One region of the Lysinibacillus sp. NPDC097162 genome, then DNA from elsewhere that is predicted to be linked to it. Evidence: predicted binding sites of a transcription regulator. Region 1 holds the regulator's gene; the other holds the start of a gene.

Region 1 (10,289 bases):
TGCCTTTGCGGTTGGAAATACAGTCGTGTTAAAGCCGGCAACACAAACACCACTTAGTGCAATTGTGATGGCGGAAATATTTAAGGAAGCTGGACTACCAGATGGTGCATTACAAATCGTTACAGGTAGTGGTGGCGAACTAAGTGATACACTCGTAACGCATCCATTCGTGAAAAAGGTGACCTTTACCGGAAGTGGTAAGGTTGGTTTAGGTATTAAAGAAAAAGTAGGTTTGCGGAAAGTAACATTAGAGCTAGGCTCAAACGCAGCAGTTATTGTTGAGCCATCGACACCTATTGATAAAATTATTGCGCGTTGTGTTAGCGGAGCATTTAGCTTTGCTGGACAAGTATGTATTTCTTTACAACGTATTTATGTACATTCCTCAATTATAGATGCGTTTACAAAGGAATTTGTAGCGCAAACAGAAAAACTTGTTGTTGGTGATCCGCTAGACAAAAATACAGATGTCAGTGCAATGATCAACCCAAATGAGGTTAGCCGAATTCGTGAATGGATTGAAGAGGCAAAAACTCAAGGTGCTGTAGTTGCGACGGGTGGAACGTTTACAGAACGTACATTAACGCCAACAGTTATGACAAATGTAACTGCTGATATGAAGGTTGTTTGTCAGGAAACATTCGCACCAATCGTCTCAATTGTTTCATATGAAACATTAGACGACGCAATTCGACTAGTGAATGAGTCGGAACTTGGCTTAAATGCAGGAATTTTTACGAATGTATTACCAGATGCATTGTATGCTGCTGATGAATTGCAAGCAGGTGCTGTTATTATAAATGATATTCCAACATTCCGAGTTGATAATATGCCTTATGGCGGCATAAAAATGAGTGGCTATGGTCGAGAAGGTATTAAATGGGCGATTGAAGAAATGACCGATATGAAGTTTATTACGATGAAAAAATCCTTCTAAATTTGCATCAATTCTTTTTCTACGATACGATGACGAAAGAATAATACATGAAGGGAAGTTACAAGAACTATGACAACCAATGCTGTACCAATGAGCCAATCGCGTACACTTCAGACGCGTCTTGTGTTACCACCTGATACTAATAATCATAATTCCATTTTTGGTGGAAGAGTGTTAGCTTATATTGATGAAATTGCTGCAATTACAGCGATGAAGCATGCAAAAGGACATGTTGTAACAGCCTCCATTGATTCTGTTGATTTTTTATCAGCAGCACATGTAGGTGATATTCTTGAAATTGAAAGTATTGTTTCATCCACAGGGCATTCATCTATGGAAGTCTATGTCCGCGTTATTTCTCGTAATATTGAAACAGGCGAAGAAAAGTTAACAACCGAATCATTTGTAACGATGGTTGCAGTGGATGATAGTGGGAAACCAAAGGCCATTCCTGCAATTTTCCCAGAAACGGATGCGGAAAAACGACTGTTTGAAACAGGCCCTGCTCGACGAGAGCATCGCAAGCAAAAACGTGCGTTGGCACATTAAATAAACAAAAAGGAAATTGACACGATGCAGTCAATTTCCTTTTTTATTTGTGTTAAATATTTAATTCATTTACAACATTAATTAATGAGTCTGACGAAGAGGAAACGAGTGTAGCTCCCTGTGATAGCTCTGTAATTAAAGTAGAAATTGCTGAAATATCCCTTGCTGTGTTTACATATTGTTGTTGAATGCCTGATACAGCATCCGCAATATCATTGAATGATTCAGATAAACTTGTTTGTGTATCAACGCTATGTTGGATTTTCTGGTCAACATTGACGACAGAACTTGCCATTGTTGAAATATTACTTTCTGTTTCTTTAATAAGGTGTGACACATTTTGTACCGCATTTTTTGTTTCTTCTGCAAGCTTGCGGACTTCCTCTGCTACGACAGCAAAGCCTTTCCCATGTTCCCCAGCACGAGCAGCTTCAATTGAAGCATTGAGTGCTAATAAATTAGTTTGGTCAGCGATGCCTGTGACAAGCCCGACAATTTCAGAAATTTTTTGCGAAGATGTACGTAACTGGTTCATCGTCACTTCAAGGCCATTAACACTTTGCAAAATAACGTGGATTAATTCATTTTGCTCTTGTAATTGCTGCTGCCCCCGTTTAGATTTGTCCTGCGTATCTGCAACGAAGTTTAAACCTTGTTTAGTTGCTACTGCAATATCATCCGTTTGCGAAGATATAACTAAAAGGGAAGCGGCTGTTTCCTCACTTATCGCATTTAACTCCTCAGCGGTACTTTGAATCGTAGTTACAAGTGCATGCTTTGTTTGATCTGCCACACTACGAATACGTTCTTCTTCTTTTTCGTATGCTTCGATAACAAGCTGCTGTTCGAAGTTAATGATTTTGCAGAAAGCATTGATGGCACGTATAGCATCATGCTTTGAAATATCTAAATCATTCGCAAAGCTTGTAAAAGTCGAAGTTAGTGATTGGAATGAAGCGATATACCATTTTGATTGGAGTCCAATTCGAACATGTGTCTCAGCGATTGCTTTTCTTTCTTTAATGTACTCGTCATTAATGTGACTCTCGAAAATATCGCCTAAATGCTTATGTAAAGTCACCTTTAAACGTTCAATTTGTGATGTTCTGTTAATAATATCTAATAAGTTTTGACTTAAGCTAATCGCTGCATAAAATTGATCGACCATTTCAGGAATGACATTTTTCACTAAAGGTTGTAATTGTTTAATAATAGCTAAATCTTCAGTTGTTAAGTCTAATAACTGTAATTGTTTTTGTAGTTTAGGATAGTTTGAAACATCTAATTGTACGTGTTGCTTAAACTCCTCAGGTGTTAATGTAATTGAATAACCATAATTGTTCTTCTTTGTAAACCAACTCATTGTGTCTGCTCCATTCTTTATAAATCCATATTAATGATAATAATTGAAGACTCATTGTATATATATTGTTAGGTTTGTAAATTTGGTGAATATATGGTATTAAATCTATTCTACTATTTTTTGTAGTATATTTGGTTAAAAATTTCCGATATTTCTATATTTTTTTATTATTTTTTTATTTATAAGGCTGACGTTTGTCGGATTACCTGCTACATACTAATTTTTTGTAGAAATAGCGCAATTTGAATTTCATTTAGGAAACATGTAAAATACGAACTGTTTGGATTTACAAATAAATGCATGTGAGAGAAAAATAGTATTGAGGAGGTATTACATGGAGAAGAAACGTTTTAAGTTTGTAATTCCTGTGATGGTAATTGTAGCAATTGGATCTGTTTATATGTTAACCAAATATTATGCAGATGTACCCGACCTAAACCAACTATTGATAACAATTTGTGCAACGATAGTATCGGGCGTGCTAGCATACTTTTTATTCCCGCAACAAGGTGAAAATAAAGTGGATGATCGAGGTCCATATTAAATAATTTTGGAGACATCTATGTCCCTAATTAAATCCGCGACTGCCTTCTGTGGGCAAAGTATGAGTAGGGCTTTTTGCCAATGCATTTAGCTAATACTCATGCCCTATTTCTCCTCAGAAGTGTGCGCGGATTTTTTTGTAAGTGAGTTTTAGGACGGTTCAATACACTTATGGTTTAAATAGTTTGAACCAGCCTTTAGATTTAAAAAATGCTAGCATAGATAGTGCAAGCAAGAGCATAATGCCAAGCACGATAAAGTAGCTGTAGCGTCCATGAAGTTCGGGCATATTATCGAAGTTCATGCCGTAAACACCCGCAATAAATGTTAAGGGTATAAAAATGGTGGAGACAATCGTCAACATCATCATAATGCCGTTCATACGGCTAGAGCTCATGGCCATATAGCTATCGCGCATATCTGCTGTAAGCTCACGATTAGATTCGACCATTTCTGTAAGCTTTGCTAAATGATCGTGAATATCACCGAAGTAGGCTCTTTCCGATTTTTTAAGGGCAAAGCGATAGGAACTAAGTATTCGGTACAATAGGTCACGCATTGGTAAAATCGTACGCCGTAAATGGAGCAAATCACTACGGAATTCAAAAACAATTTGCATTGCATTCACATTACTTTGATAGGTCAGCTCATCTTCAAGTGCATTTAAATGATCCTCAATTTTATAAACAAGTGGGAAATAACTATCGACTATTTTATCGATTGTTTGATAGGTCAGAAAAACAGTGCCTCGTTCCCAATATTTCGGTTGCTCTTCTAAAAGCTTCTGTACCTTTTCAATTTCGGCCGCTTCATTTTTGTGGAATGTAACAATAAAATGATCGGAAACAAAAATATTTAATTCCTCAGCAATTAATGTTACTTCATTCAATTTATGAATAACGAAGAAATGATAATCATCATAAAAATCGAGCTTTGGTCGCTGTAAACGCATTAAGCAGTCTTCGATTGCAAGTGGATGGAAATGAAAAAATGTATCGAGCAAAAGCTCCTCTTCTGCAGTTGGGCAATTAAAATCTACCCAATACCACTCATAATCGTTTTGCTTTATGTCCTCAAGTGGGAAGTCCTTTATTAATTGTTGATCTTTCGTCATAGCCATCGTGCGAATCATGGCATTCACCTCAAATCTGTTTATCTCGTATTAAGTAAGCACGAAGTCTCGCTTTTAAAGCAGAGAAGGAAGAGGAGACAATCAACGGAAGATCATTACCTCATGAACTTATAGTACACTACTATATTATACGGATAAAAGTTACTCTTTATAGCATATCCAACCGCCGAATAGTGTCGTTGCAAAAAACCTCGAAGGCTGTGAAAAACCTGCCTGTTGTAAGAGTGTCACTATCGCCTCCTCACGCATAAATGAAAGCGAGCGGATAGATTGCTCCATACTAGCTAATTCCGATGCTGAAAGTTTTGTATGCTGTTGCCAATACGCGCGCCATAGTTCAAATTGCAGCTCTGTTTCAGTTGAGTTCAGTTGACCGTATTTAGAAACAAGGACGAATGGTGCACCTGATTTTAAGCGTTGTGCAATTCCTTTTAATGTAGCAAGTTTCTCCTCATATGATTCAATAAAATGGAGTACTAGTATACAGCTAGCCGCATCAAAGTTCGTAGCAGGCACCGCTGCAGTTAGTATTGTACCTTGTAGTAAAGAAATATCATTTGATAATGATTGAAGACGGTTTTCTGCAATTTCCAACATCGCTTCAGAAGGATCTATTCCGACAAATGACCAATCGGGTCTTTGCTCAGCTAACTGTATAATTTCATTGCCACTACCAGAGCCAACAACTAAAAAACTAGCTTTTTCTTGTAGTGCGGATTGATAAAAAGCTTTCGTTAAACGCAGCATGGCATCGTAACTTGGTAATGTACGTCGGATGCCTTTTTCATATTCGTTAGCAAGTGTGCTATTAAATTCCATCTAGTATCACATACCTTTCAAAAAAATTTTAAAAATTTACGCAGCATTTGAAACTATTTAGCGTATAGTTCCGTAAATAGTAGTATTAATAATAATGACATACCATAAAGGAAGGTTGATATATATGGAAACAAAATGGTCTAAGGTAATCATACATGCCAGCGCGTTTTTTGCGCCATTTTTAGTGCCGATTTTATTTTTCCTAATTAGTTCAGATGAAGAAGTGAAAAGTGTTTCGGTGCAAGCTTTATTGTTCCAAATCGTGATGGGCATTTTAATTGTAATTGCTAGTATCCTATCTTTTGTATTAATCGGTTTACCGTTCTTACTAATTTTCATCGCTATGGTTTACATCGTACCTATTATCGGAATCGTGAAGGCATTTTCAGAGGAACCTTGGCGTTACCCGATAGTTGGACGCTGGGTATAATTTTTAATGACGCAAGTATATGCTATGTGCATATGCTTGCGTTTTTTCTATAAGCAAAAAGGGTACATTATAGGCAAAATCAATTTTAATTATTAGGGACAAGCCTTTTTTAATCGCCAACTCCCTTTTTTACACAGATATAAAAGTACATCATGATTAAGTTAATATGTCCCTGCCGTCTGTTTTTTTGAAGACAATCTGTTAAACAATGCGCTTTACACAAATCATTGTGCGAAATAATTGCAATTATTTTCAAGCGTTTTGTATAATATACTCAAAGATAGTCAAAGATAGTCAAAGTCAGTGAGGTAAGCGAGGTGTATTCCTAAAGTGCGTAATATTTCAGACATCATAGAAGGCTACTTAAAGCAAGTACTTGAATTAGGTGGAGAAGGGCATATTGAAATTAAACGTAGTGAAATTGCTGATAAATTTCAATGTGTGCCCTCACAAATAAATTATGTGATTAATACAAGATTTACAGCTGAGCGGGGTTACCTTGTTGAAAGTAAACGGGGTGGCGGTGGATACATTCGTATTTTACGTGTCCGTGCAAACTCACAAATTGATTTGATAGATGATGTGCTCTTGCAAATTGAAGGGGGAGCCTCGCAAACGGTTGCGGAGGGTGTTGTATATCGTTTGATTGATGAGCAGGTAATTTCGAAGCGAGAAGCGAAATTAATGTTAGCAGCGGTTGATCGTTCGACTTTAGATTTACAACTACCTTTACGGGATAGCATTCGTGCAAAAATTTTGCGAGCGATGTTAACAACCATTAAATATGAAAAGCAAAAATAAAGAGGTGATGGAAATGATTTGCGAACATTGCAAGCAGCGCAATGCGACAGTAACTGTGACACAAGTACAAAATGGGCAGAAGGTGGAACACCATTATTGCGATGTCTGTGCATCACAGTTCCATCCGTTCCATGCAGAGTTTAAACAAGAGCCTGTATCGATTCAACAATTATTATCCAACTGGTTTGGCTCACCTACATGGCAAAAAGTCGGTGAAAAACAGCAAGCGCCACCTCAGCAACAAACATGTCCACAATGTGGATTTACGTATAAGCGATTTTTAAAAGAGGGTAAATTTGGTTGCCCTAGTTGTTATGACACGTTTAGCGAGCATTTGCCAAAGCTGTTTAATCGTATTCAAGCAGGACCACAGCATATAGGTAAAATGCCTGGTGCTCAAAACAATGTTTTTGTCATTAAAAAGCAAATTGAAGATATTCGAAAACGCATGAAGGCTGCAGTGGACGAGGAACAATTTGAGGAAGCGGCGAAGCTTCGTGACGAGGCAAAAAATCTTGAGCAACAGCTACAATTCGAAGGTGGTGATGTGTCATGATGATTGAATCGTTTTTAGAGCGTGCTACACCTGCCTGGATGGATATGGAGGATGATTATTCAGATATCGTCATTAGTACACGCATCCGCCTTGCGAGGAACTTAGATGGTTTTCGTTTCCCTTTAGTTTTCTCGGAAAACGAAGCATTACAGGTAGAGCAGGCTGTCACCCACGCAATACAGGACAGTTCCAAGCTTCAAGAAAGATATTCTTATTTTTCTATAAAAGATTTAACATCGTTACAACGACAAATTTTAGTTGAAAAGCATTTGATTAGTCCACAGCTTGCAAAAAAAGAGCAAGTCGGCGCTATGTTGTTGTCTGAGGATGAATCTATTTGCATTATGGTGAACGAAGAAGACCATTTACGCATTCAATGTATGACGGCGAGTTTTCAACTTCAGAAGGCCTACGAGCAAGCAAATAAGATTGATCGAGCCTTAGAAGGAGCCTTGCCATATGCGTTTCGTGATACTTTTGGATATTTAACAAGTTGTCCAACCAATATTGGTACTGGATTACGTGCTTCTGTTATGATGCACCTTCCCGCGCTTACACTGACAGGTCAGATGAATCAAATCATCAATGCAATGACTCGTTTAGGGATGACCGTTAGGGGTATATACGGTGAAGGTAGTGAAAATTTAGGGAATATTTATCAAGTATCAAATCAAATTACACTAGGAAAAACAGAAGAAGACATTTTAGCAGACATCCAAAGTGTTGCAGAAAAAATAATTCAAAAAGAACGACAAGCAAGAAGCAAGCTAATGGAAAAGGCGGAACTTGCTTTAGAAGATCGTGTATACAGAGCTTTAGGGACATTAACACATGCTCGAATTTTAACGAGTGAAGAAGCTGCTACTTGCATATCAAATGTACGTTTAGGAGTGGATTTGCAGTTGATTGATAATATTAAAGCAACATCTTTAAACGAATGCGTTGTCAGCATGCAACCAGGTTTTTTACAGCACTATGCAGGTGAGGTTTTACCGCCTGCTGAGCGAGATAGAGCACGAGCAAAAATGTTGCGAGAGGCATTATTTCTAGAAACTAAGAGTAAGCCTATTATAGGGGGAAAAGGAGAGGATTCATATGATGTTTAATCGTTTTACACAACGCGCACAAAAAGTATTACAGCTTGCACAGGAAGAGGCAATTCGTTGGAAGCACGAATCAATAGGAACAGAGCATATTCTTTTAGGGCTTATTCGTGAAGGCGGTGGTATAGCTGCGAAAGCATTAGAAGCCATTGATATTAGCCCTCAAATGATTGAAGCAGGTATTGAAGAGCTAGTCGGTAAAGGAACAGAGGATGTTGGACCAATCGTGCACTACACGCCTCGTGCGAAAAAAGTAATTGAATTATCGGTTGATGAGTCGCGTAAATTAGGCCATTCCTATATTGGCACAGAACATTTACTATTAGCGCTTATTCGTGAAGGCGAAGGGGTAGCTGCTCGTGTATTAAACAATGCTGGTGTGGGCTTAAATAAAGCTCGTCAGCAAGTATTATTGTTATTAGGTAATAACGACAATGCACAATCTGGACAACAAGCGACACAGGCTGCAAATACGCCTACATTAGATAGCTTAGCGCGCGATTTAACACAAATTGCTCGTGAAGGTTCGTTAGACCCTGTTATTGGACGTAGTAAAGAAATTACACGTGTTATTGAAGTGCTATCACGTCGTACGAAAAATAACCCTGTGCTTATTGGTGAACCAGGGGTAGGTAAAACAGCGATTGCTGAAGGCTTAGCGCAACAAATCATTAACAATGAAGTGCCAGAAATTTTGCGCGATAAACGTGTAATGACGCTTGATATGGGAACGGTTGTTGCCGGCACTAAATACCGCGGTGAATTTGAGGATCGTTTGAAAAAGGTAATGGATGAAATTCGTCAAGCGGGCAATGTCATCTTATTCATTGATGAATTGCACACGCTAATCGGTGCAGGTGGGGCAGAAGGTGCAATTGATGCTTCAAACATTTTAAAACCATCATTGGCACGTGGTGAATTACAATGTATTGGTGCTACAACATTAGATGAGTACCGCAAATACATTGAAAAAGATGCAGCTTTAGAGCGTCGTTTCCAACCGATTCAAGTCGATGAGCCAACTGTTGAAGAAGCTATTCAAATTATTCACGGCTTGCGTGATCGTTATGAGGCGCATCACCGTGTGAAAATTACAGATGAGGCGATTGAGGCAGCGGCAAAAATGGGTGATCGTTATATTTCAGACCGCTTCTTGCCTGATAAAGCAATCGACTTAATCGATGAAGCTGGTTCAAAAGTACGCTTACGTTCATTTGCAGTGCCACCAAATTTAAAGGCACTGGAAGATAAACTTGAAAATGTTCGCTCTGAGAAAAATGCGGCTGTATCTGGTCAAGAATTTGAAAAGGCAGCGTCTTTAAGAGATACAGAGCAAAAGCTAAAAGACGAAATTGAAACAACGCGTAAAACATGGAAAGAAGAACAAGGTAAAGCCGAATCGAAAGTAACGGTAGACGATGTGGCAGCTGTAGTTTCTATGTGGACGGGAATCCCTGTAGCAAAAATTGCACATGAAGAATCATCTAAACTATTACAACTTGAGGAAGAATTGCATAAACGAGTTGTTGGGCAAGGTGAGGCTGTTGAGGCAATTTCTCGTGCGATTCGACGTGCAAGAGCTGGTTTAAAAGATCCGAAACGTCCAATAGGTTCATTTATTTTCCTTGGCCCTACAGGGGTCGGGAAGACAGAACTTGCAAGAGCACTTGCAGAAGTAATGTTCGGTGATGAAGATGCGATGATTCGCGTTGACATGTCAGAATATATGGAGAAACATTCGACTTCACGTTTAGTGGGTTCACCTCCGGGATATGTAGGCTTTGATGATGGTGGTCAGCTTACAGAAAAAGTGCGACGCAAACCATATTCCGTTGTGCTACTCGATGAAATTGAAAAAGCTCACCCAGATGTTTTCAATATTTTACTTCAAGTACTTGAAGATGGTCGTTTAACTGATTCTAAAGGACGTGTCGTTGATTTCCGCAATACGGTTGTCATTATGACTTCTAACGTTGGCGCGGACGCGTTAAAGTATCAAAAAAATCTTGGCTTCAGCTTAGGCAGCTCGGAGTCGAAGCATAAAGATATGAAGGGT
Region 2 (10,289 bases), on a different contig from region 1:
TACTTCACGACCGTTCATCGCAATTGTCTCTTGCTGCGTTAAATAAAGATGCTTACCGCCCGTGCCGTCTGCTCCAAGCTCAAATGATAAAATCCCTCTACCTTCTGATACAGGACCGACAATGGCAGCACTTGCTCCATCACCAAATAAAACAGCCGTATTGCGATCTTCCCAATCAATGACTTTGGACAGCTTTTCAACACCTACTACTAAGACATATTTATAAGCGCTTGATTCTACAAATTGTTTTGCTGTCACTAAGCTATATATAAATCCTGCGCAAGCTGCTGCTTGGTCCATCGCTGCTGCATTTACAGCGCCAATTTGCTCCTGAACCATACATGCTACACTTGGAAATGTTTGATCTTGTGTTACAGTTGCTACAAGTATTAATCCTATTTCTTCAGGTGTAATACCTGCTTTTGCAATAGCATCTTTCGCAGCTGCTACTGCTAAATCTGAAGTTTCCTGATTATCTGCAGCGAAATGACGTTCTTCAATTCCTGTACGAGTTCGAATCCATTCATCCGAAGTGTCCATAATTTTTTCTAAGTCAAAATTCGTAACGACCTTTTCAGGAACGTATCTGCCTAAACCTATAATACCTGCGTTCATATAGCAACCCCTCTGCTTTCTTACTATCAATTATTAGTAACTGGTCATAATTATAACTCATAATGAAGGAATGGTGCAAGGTGAATTAAATTAAGTATACCAGATAGTAGTCGTTCAATCGCTGGTAAAAGTACTACTATCGCCGATTGAAGTCTCTTAGTCGCTGGTAAAACTTCTGTTATCGCCGATAGAACTTGTTCTATCGCCGCTTAAATAATTCTCTTCTACCGACAAGCTAAAATGTTGTTACAAAATTGCCATAAATCACCGCTCTGTATGCGCCACTTTTTGATAAAAGGTTCTTTTTTTTTCGACTTATGTTATGATATGATAATGTATATGTAATAAAAAAGTTCGGTTGAGGTGAATTAAATGCAATATATCGTAACGTTCATATGGTCATTCTTACTAGTTTCAATGTTAAACTACGTAGTAAGTGCTGTAATCGGAGTACCATTTGATTTCCAAACTGGTGCGATCCTTTCATTGGTATTCTCTGTACTTATTTTTGTTATTGGCGCAATCATTCCAAACGAGCCAACTCCAGAAGCTGCAGACCACCATTAATCAATATCATAAAAAAACCTGTCTCGCCTAATGCGAAACAGGTTTTTTTCTATTTGTTATTTTTCGACTACACACTGACCATTTTGCATTTTAATATGCAAAGTCTCTCCTGGTAGTACTTCGCCACGCAATAACTCCTTGGCAACTGCTGTTTCAATATACCGTTGTACAAAGCGTTTTAATGGACGTGCCCCAAACTGCGGATCTGCTCCTTGTTCAACAACCCAATCTATTACTTCTTGAGCAACATCTAATGTAATTTCCTGCTCAGCTACACGTTTTACAAGCTGCTCAACATATTTCCAAGCAATCGCAGTGAAATGTTCTTCAGATAACGCATGGAACATAATAATATCGTCCACTCGGTTTAAAAGTTCTGGCTTAAAGTGCTGACGCAGCGCTGCCATTACTAAATCCTCAACTCCAGCATCATCTTCTTGTGCTTCCATTAAATAGCTAGAGCCTATATTGGATGTTAAAATAATTACGGTATTTGTAAAGTTCACCATTCGTCCCTGACTATCTGTAATGCGCCCATCATCTAAAATTTGCAATAATATGTTCGCTACATCAGGATGAGCCTTTTCAATTTCATCGAGTAATACGACAGAATACGGATTACGACGAACCGCTTCAGTTAATTGTCCACCCTCTTCATAGCCGATATAGCCTGGAGGTGCACCAACAAGACGTGATACGCTATGTTTCTCCATATACTCACTCATATCAATTCGAATAAAATGCTCCTCGGAATCAAACAACTGTGCAGCAAGTGCCTTAGCGAGCTCAGTTTTACCTACACCTGTTGGCCCTAGAAATAAAAAGCTACCAATTGGGCGATGTGGATCTTTAATGCCTGCTCGGGCACGCCATACTGCTTCTGTAACAAGCTGAACAGCATTATCCTGTCCTACAACCCGTTCATGTAACGTATCTTTTAAACGCAGTAATTTTTCACGTTCACCTTCAACTAACTTTGTTACAGGGATACCTGTCCAACGAGATACAATTGATGCAATTTCGTCAGATGTGACTTCTTCACGCAAAATACGTGTCTCACTACCATTTTCTAGATGTTTCTCCATCTCTTGAATCTCTTTTTCAAGCGCAGGAATTTTGCCATGTCGTAATTCAGCAGCTTTATTTAAATCATATTTACTTTCCGCTTCGTCTAAATCTCGACGATATTTATCAAGTGATTCACGTTTTTTCTGGATGCCTTGCAATGCTTCTTTCTCTGCTTCCCATTGTTTTCGCATCCCTTCTGATGAATCTTTAAGCTTTTTTAACTCTTCTTGTAATTGCTCAAGACGTTTTTTACTAGCTTCATCTTTTTCTTTACGCAATGCTTGTTCTTCAATTTCTAACTGCATTATACGACGAGTCACCGCATCTAGTTCTTGCGGCATCGAATCAATTTCTGTTCGTATCATCGCACATGCCTCATCAATTAAATCAATCGCTTTATCTGGTAAAAAACGCTCTGTAATATAGCGATTTGAAAGCTCTGCAGCAGCTACAATAGCCCGATCATGAATACGTACTGCATGATGCAGTTCAAAGCGTTCTTTTAAACCACGCAAAATAGAAACGGTATCTTCAATAGACGGTTCACGAACAAGCACTTGTTGGAAGCGGCGTTCTAAAGCTGGATCTTTTTCAATATACATACGGTATTCGTCTAGCGTAGTAGCGCCTATACAGTGGAGTTCCCCACGCGCAAGCATAGGCTTCAACATATTTCCAGCATCCATTGCTCCGTCTGTTTTACCAGCACCAACAATTGTATGGATTTCATCGATAAATAAAATAATGCGCCCTTCAGATTCTTTTACCTCTTTTAGTACGCCTTTTAATCGTTCTTCAAATTGACCACGATAACTTGCACCAGCTATTAATGCACTCATATCAAGCTCGTACAATACGCACTCTTTTAATCCTTCTGGAACATCACCTTTCACAATACGTTGTGCCAACCCTTCTACAATGGCTGTTTTACCTACTCCTGGTTCACCGATTAAGACCGGGTTATTTTTCGTTTTACGCGTTAAAATTCGAATCACATTGCGAATTTCTTCATCACGTCCAATTACAGGGTCCATTTTGCCGTTTTTTACTTCTTCAACTAAGTTACGACCAAATTGCTCTAATGGTTTTTTATCATCAGTTTGTTGAAATTGCATTGTAGCACTCCTCTTCTCTCTTCTTTTTTATATCTTTACCCTTATTCTGATTCCATTAAAAGTTTGACCTTTTTTGACTAACTTTATTTTACAACAATCGACAAATCGTAGCAAAAAAAAAGCTCAAAAATATTTTACTGAAAAATGGAAAATTACGTTATAATAGTGGTATGTTTCGTTGTTTTAGTATATCGAAATGATTATCGTCATCCTTTTGTAATACAGGTAATTTTTATTACAAAAAGAAAGAGATGTGTTTGATATATGGTACTAATGGATAATATTCAAGAGAAAATGCATGCACTTTTTAAAAATAATGGCGTTTTTATTAAAGTGAATAAAGATAGTAAAATTTTCTTAGAAGGGGAACGAGCTAAAGAAATTTATTATATTAAAACAGGGGCTATTTCGATTAGCCAGGAAACCGAAAATGGAAAGGAATTAACAATTCGAATTTGCGGTCCTGATAGTATAATTGGTGAAGGCTCATTATTTTGTAACCTCACTTATTTTTCGATGACAGCTAAAGTTTTAGAACCTTCAACGTTGTATGTTTTAAGTCGTAAATCATTAGAGCATCTATTAGTGGAGCAGCCACATTTAATGGTAGAGTATATGAAATGGTTGCAAACAGAAAATTTAAAATATCAAAGCCGTCTACGTGATTTAGTGTTAAATGGTAAAAAAGGTGCTTTATTTTCTACGCTAATTCGCCTTTCAAATACGTATGGGAAGCCATTAGAAAATAAGTCAATTTTTATCGACTTTCCATTAACAAATTCAGAAATTGCGAATTTATGTGCTACAAGTAGAGAAATGATTAACCGAATGTTGAACGATCTTAAAAAACATCACATTCTATCCTTCGAAAAAGGCTATATTACTATTCTTAATTTACAATATTTAAAAAATGAAATTGCCTGTGAAAACTGCCCATTGCAAATTTGCCGTATTGACTAATATATCAACAACGGCGTGACATATTTGAGACATGCGTAGGTTTCATTAACGATTAATTAAGCAATAATTTTAATTCTCAGTGAATGCAGTGCTTCTTTGGCATGTCTTCCCTACTTATAAAAGCGAAGGACTTCTGCTAAAGCAAAATAAATATTAAATCCCCGCTTACAGTTATGTGCAAGCAGGGATTTTTTATTCATATTGTTAGAAGTCAATCTATTAGCGGACACCTAATGCCATTTTCGCATAGCGAGACATTTTATCTTTTGACCAAGGTGGGTTCCATACAATATTTACATTTGTACTTTTCACCTCTGGTAGTTCACTCATAGCTGTATTTACTTGATCGACAATAACCGGTCCCATTGGGCAACCCATTGAAGTTAATGTCATTGTAACTGTTGCTAACCCCTCGTCATCTAAATCTACATCATATACTAAACCTAAGTTGACGATATCAATACCAAGCTCAGGGTCGATTACGTTTTCTAATGCACTTAACATGCTGTCTTTCATATCTTGATCCATCTGTATTTCTCCTTTCGTCACAGTGTTAACTTAATCATAGCAGATGCTTCTTATTATGCCAAATGCTGTGCAAGCCAATCGGTTGCCGCCAACATACCTTCACGTGTTACAGTATGACCAGCATGTTTATCTGTAATAAATTTTAAGTTGCTCGGATTTTCATCGTAGTATGCACGTAATGTTAAATAAAAGTTATACGTATCATTAAAAGGTACGGTTTTATCATGCTCACCATGCCAAAAGAATACAGGGCGTCCAGCGAATTGTTCTGGTGTTAAACTGATATCATACTTTGCGAGAAGTTCATTCGTTTTTTGTACTTCTTGCTCTGACATCGGAAATTTCACTCCGTTTTTCGCCATTTGTTGCAATTGATAGGCACCTAATTTAATAAAACCAGGGCCTCCCATACATATTGCTGCCGTTTGAATCCAATTATAACGTTTTAAACAGCCAGATGTGACGATTGCACCCATTGAAGTGCCCGCTACACCAATTTTATTGTTAGCTATTAATTGCTTATTCTTTAATTCTTTATATAATTGCTCTACTTCATGAATAGAATTTAAGACGATATCCCAAAAATGTAAATTCATTTGAGTCTCTGTTAATCCTTCGCTGCGATCACCATGAAGTTTTGCATCTGGTAATAGGACACGCACCCCTTTATTTACTAACTGGTATGCATAATGTAAGTTATGTTCTTTTGCACTCATAAAGCCGTGTAAGAAAATTACTACCGGGGTATTTTCATTCATATTATCTGTCGATATATGTAACAAAGGAATATGTCCCCAAATTTCATTCTTTACTAACATTCTTGTCACTCCCAACTTTTGTCTAACCTTTTTTATGTTAGCAAACTTTTTTCAATGTGACAAAATTTTGACGTATGGATTACAAAGAGATACTATTCAAACATATAGGAAAGGGGCAACAAGCAATGAAACCGCATTTAATCGTTTTAGATTTAGATGGTACGTTATTAACGGACCAACAACAAATTTCTTTAAAAACAAAACAAACATTATTGCAGGCTAAGGAACAAGGGCATCAGGTTATGATTGCCACAGGTCGTCCTTATCGTGCAAGTGATATCTACTATCATGAGCTTGGTTTAACAACACCTATTGTGAATTTTAATGGCGCTTATGTCCACCATCCTAAAAATGCTGCTTGGCAAACAATGCATACACCGATTGACTTAAACGTTGTACGAGAGGTTGTTGATTCTGTTAATAGCTATGAATATGAAAATATTATAGCTGAAGTGAAGGATGACATTTATGTGCATACAGAGGATGATCGCATACTAAATATTTTTAACATGGGTAACCCAAAAATTACGTTAGGTGATATTTCGACAAACCTATTAGTTAATCCAACAAGTCTCCTAATTCAAGCTAACGAAACTAATTCCATGATTATTCGAGACCATTTACAAGCAGTTCATGCGGAAGTTATAGAGCATCGTCGTTGGGGTGCACCGCTTCATATTATTGAAATTGTCCGTCGTGGCTTAAATAAAGCTGTCGGTATTTCACATGTAGCTAAAGATTTAGGTATTCCGCGTGAGCGTATTATCGCCTTTGGTGACGAGGACAATGATTTAGAAATGATTGATTATGCCGGTATTGGCGTCGCTATGGGTAACGGCATCACTAGCTTAAAAAACATAGCCAATGAAATTACAACGACGAATAATGAAGATGGCATTGCTAAAATACTTATTGAGCGCTTAAAATTATGATAGTTAAGTAGTAATTCCCCTTTTTTCAGCCATTTAAAAATAGGGAGAAGTAAGCATTACTAATAAATACAGTTTTTTAGGAGGTTAAGATGATGAAAATTTTTACTGATAGTGGATGTGATTTGCCGAAGTCTTACTACGAAGAGAATGATGTCATTCTACTTCCGTTACGTGTACAAGTAAATAACAACGAATATGATGATGTCATATCAATTGATTCTAAAGAAGTTTACGACGCTATCCGACAAGGTGCACATCCAAAAACTTCACAAGTTTCACCAGAACTCTTTTTAAAACATTTTGAAGAGCTTGCAAAAAGCGGTGAGCAAGGCATTTATATCGCCTTTTCATCTGAATTGTCAGGTACGTATAGTACAGCTTTAATGATACGCAACCAAGTAATTGAGCAGTACCCTACACTAAAGCTAGCAATTATCGATTCAAAATGTGCCTCTTTAGGTCACGGCTTAATCGTTCAAGAAGCCGTTCAACTGAGGAAAGCAGGTACTTCGCTTGAAGAAATTGAAACAAAAGTCTCTTCACTCGCTTCACAAATGGAACATCTTTTCACAGTGGAAGATTTAGATTACCTTGCTAAAGGGGGGCGTGTTTCAAAAGCAAGTGCATTTCTTGGTGGACTCCTTAGCATTAAGCCTATTTTAAATGTCGAGGATGGCAAACTGGTACCGATTGAAAAATCACGTGGTCGTAAAAAAGCGATTGCGCGTATGTTAGATTTAATGCAAGAGCGTGGTGGTAATTTTTCTAATAAAATTGTCGGCATTAGCCATAGTGATGATACGGCCTTTGCTAACGAAGTAAAGGCATCCATACAGGAAAAATTTGCGCCAAAAGAAGTTCAAATGACAATGATTGGCTCAGTTATCGGTTCTCATGTTGGACCAGGTACAATCGCTATTTTCTTTACAAATAAAAGCTACCAATCATAGCATATTGAGAACAGGACATAAGAGAAAAAGTGTTAGATTGATTTCAATCAATCTAACACTTTTTTTACTATGCCGTTGATGTCCGCTACGGCGGTTGCTTTCCGCGGGCACACCGTAAGCCGCAACCCTCGCTAGCGCGCAGTTTGTTGCTTCTTACGCTGCGTGCGTTCCCGCAGGAGTCACCGCCTTTGCTACCATCAACTAATGCTCTCTTCTAAATTTTATCTACTGTAAAAGAATTTACTAACAGTTTTGTTCCTCTTTTAAAGTTTTGTCCCAGCCTCTTGGCTAATTTTATTTTGCAGCGTCTTGTTCTTGACGACGTTTTTTACCTCGTTTAATTATAACAACGACGAAGCCAATAAATACAACATAGACTAATCCAAGCGCAGCCATGTAAGGAATGTTTAGCCCTTCATCGTCTTTAACTTGATATATTTCTACAATTTCACGGTCTAAAATGACAGGGTACACATCTTTTTCATTTATACGTACCTTTTCTTCTTGTAAAATACCGTTTAGCATTTTGCCTTCACCAATTTGCTCTGGTGTTAAATCGACACGTTGTGTTTTCCCCGTATTGTTCACCATAATAATCCATTGCTCTTCATCGGATGTTCGTGTAAACACAAGTAAACCATTGTCATTTGTAATGACTTCAAAATCACCTTTACGTAATGTCGCTGATTGATTACGTAAAGATTGTACGTTTTTAATATAATCAATTAACTCTTCATCTGTTTTAAAATTGTATAATTGATGTGTGTCAGGTTTCACTTCCCCGTTCATGGCAATTTCTGTACCATACTGAACAACCGGAATTCCAGGCATCATAAATAACGCTCCCAATGCCATTTTTAATCGTGTTGGAGGGAACATATTTTCAGATGCGGAATCGAATGTAAAACGATGCGTTTGCAATGAATCAATCATAATTTGCGTTGGTTTCTCACTAGTAAAAGGCTCCATTAGCTTTGAAGAGTCTTTATCGACATTTTTAAACATATTACGGTAAATTTCTGCTGTTTCTGGCGAGAAGCTTGCATCAAAATTTGCATCGCTTTCTTCATTTGAAATAATATATAATGATTTTTTTGTATCTTTTAATGCTGTGATCATTGCATTAAGAAATGCAGAATCGGCATCCGCAATATTTGTTAAACGTATGCCACCAACATCATATGTAGAAACAAATTTTGTCGCTGATTCAATTAAAGCAGCTTGTACATCTTTATTTGTTAAATCCCATTGAATATGTCCATTATCTGTAGAGGCAATCCAGTTCTGTTTTGCTGCATCCTGTGCCCACTCATGATTAGGGCTTACATTATTTAAGGGAAAGTCAACCATAATCGACATATTTTTTTCTTTAAATGTCTTCACTACACTTTGAAATTCTTCTGCTGTTCCAAAATGCTCTTCGATTTTACTATAGCTTGTTGGCATTGAGCCATCGTATATTTCAGTATCGAAAATTGTTCCGATAGATACGATCGTATAGCCCATTTCTCCAATAAATTTTAGTTTATCTTGTAGACCTGTAAAGTCACCGCCTGCAAATTTCGTTGGGTCTTGCGTATTTGTATCAAAATCGTTGGTGCCTGAACCATTAAAGAAACGGTCAACGAGTAAATCAAAAATGCTTTCTTCTGCAATCGTTCTTGTTTGAACTTCATCCGCATGAGCTGGTGTTACACCAATCAATGAAGTTGCCAGTAAAAGCGATGCGGCTGTTGCGCCTATCCACTTCTTAAATTTCACTTTTATTCCCTCTCTTTCAAAGCAATCCAACGTCATTTTACCAAATAAAACAGCTACGTAGCTATCATTTCAAAATATTTTCCTGAAATGCAAAATGAATTAAGACAAAAAGGTGTCAAATTAAGCCAACTTCAATAATAAAAGACAGAGACCATTGAGAAAAAGTGTTGTTTGACTACAGTCAATTTTGGCTATGCCGTTGTTGTCCGCTACGGCGGTGCTTTCCGTGGGCACAGTGTCAGCCGCAACCTTACTAATGCGCAGAATGCCCGTGTCATACATTTTATATGCTCCCGCAGATTATAAATTCAAGAAAATTCAAAATTGTTTGAGTGACTGGCACTTTCAAAAAAAAAGCCGTGAAGCGACTGCATCACGGCTTTTGTTAATCATTATGCAAGGAAATGTTGTCCCATTGGTAATTTAAACCCTAAGAACAGTGTAATTAGTAAAAACACTACAAATAAAATCCAGAACATTGTTGTTGGCTTGTTTTTCTTTTGACGGACTAATACCATTTCCATCATACCAATAACTAAAATACCGCCAATAAATTTAAAGCCATAAAGCATTCCTTGGCCGAAATCCATTGCTTCAATAAATAATGCCCCACCAGTAATGATAATTAAAATGTAAAATAAACGTAATGTCATATGTAAGCCTTTTGATTGCTTACCACTAAGTGCTGCGATTAAAAAGATTACGATACCAACTACCCAAGTTGTAATGTGTAAATGTGTTTGGTTAGTTAAAAAATCCATGTTTGTCCCACCTCATTTTTTTTCTATCAAACTATATCCTATCATGTGGTGGAAATGGTTTCAAATATTACAAATTGTGTTCACGAAATTGAATCAATTACACCTCGAAGGTGGCTAAACCTAACTAAATTCATTGCATTTTTGGGATTCTTCCACCACCTAGAAAAGGGCTTTACAAAAAACAAATTAAAAAATCCGCGGAGCTTACACTCGC

The links. The regulator CtsR, encoded in region 1, represses protease genes until heat stress. The targets are predictions, from matches to a motif close to ATGGTCAATAAAGGTCAAACA.
Region 2: a site for CtsR is predicted at 3,426-3,446, ahead of ACIQXW_RS19220 (ATP-dependent Clp protease ATP-binding subunit). Genes of this name have one in related genera too.

What each region holds. Positions count from the first base shown of each region.
Region 1 is NZ_JBIWDT010000006.1:62,454-72,742, reverse strand. It holds gene ACIQXW_RS19820 (aldehyde dehydrogenase family protein) at 1-937, shown strand, start outside; gene ACIQXW_RS19815 (acyl-CoA thioesterase) at 1,007-1,486, shown strand; gene ACIQXW_RS19810 (protoglobin domain-containing protein) at 1,539-2,849, opposite strand; gene ACIQXW_RS19805 (hypothetical protein) at 3,184-3,393, shown strand; gene corA (magnesium/cobalt transporter CorA) at 3,562-4,524, opposite strand; gene ACIQXW_RS19795 (class I SAM-dependent methyltransferase) at 4,666-5,343, opposite strand; gene ACIQXW_RS19790 (magnetosome magnetite crystal formation protein family) at 5,468-5,773, shown strand; gene ACIQXW_RS19785 (CtsR family transcriptional regulator) at 6,104-6,574, shown strand; gene ACIQXW_RS19780 (UvrB/UvrC motif-containing protein) at 6,588-7,130, shown strand; gene mcsB (protein-arginine kinase McsB) at 7,127-8,236, shown strand; gene ACIQXW_RS19770 (ATP-dependent Clp protease ATP-binding subunit) at 8,226-10,289, shown strand, end outside.
Region 2 is NZ_JBIWDT010000005.1:186,631-196,919, forward strand. It holds gene ACIQXW_RS19210 (beta-ketoacyl-ACP synthase III) at 1-615, opposite strand, end outside; gene ACIQXW_RS19215 (YjzD family protein) at 988-1,182, shown strand; gene ACIQXW_RS19220 (ATP-dependent Clp protease ATP-binding subunit) at 1,239-3,365, opposite strand; gene ACIQXW_RS19225 (Crp/Fnr family transcriptional regulator) at 3,630-4,325, shown strand; gene ACIQXW_RS19230 (metal-sulfur cluster assembly factor) at 4,545-4,853, opposite strand; gene ACIQXW_RS19235 (prolyl oligopeptidase family serine peptidase) at 4,907-5,671, opposite strand; gene ACIQXW_RS19240 (Cof-type HAD-IIB family hydrolase) at 5,797-6,603, shown strand; gene ACIQXW_RS19245 (DegV family protein) at 6,696-7,553, shown strand; gene ACIQXW_RS19250 (alpha-amylase family glycosyl hydrolase) at 7,848-9,314, opposite strand; gene ACIQXW_RS19255 (YisL family protein) at 9,707-10,075, opposite strand.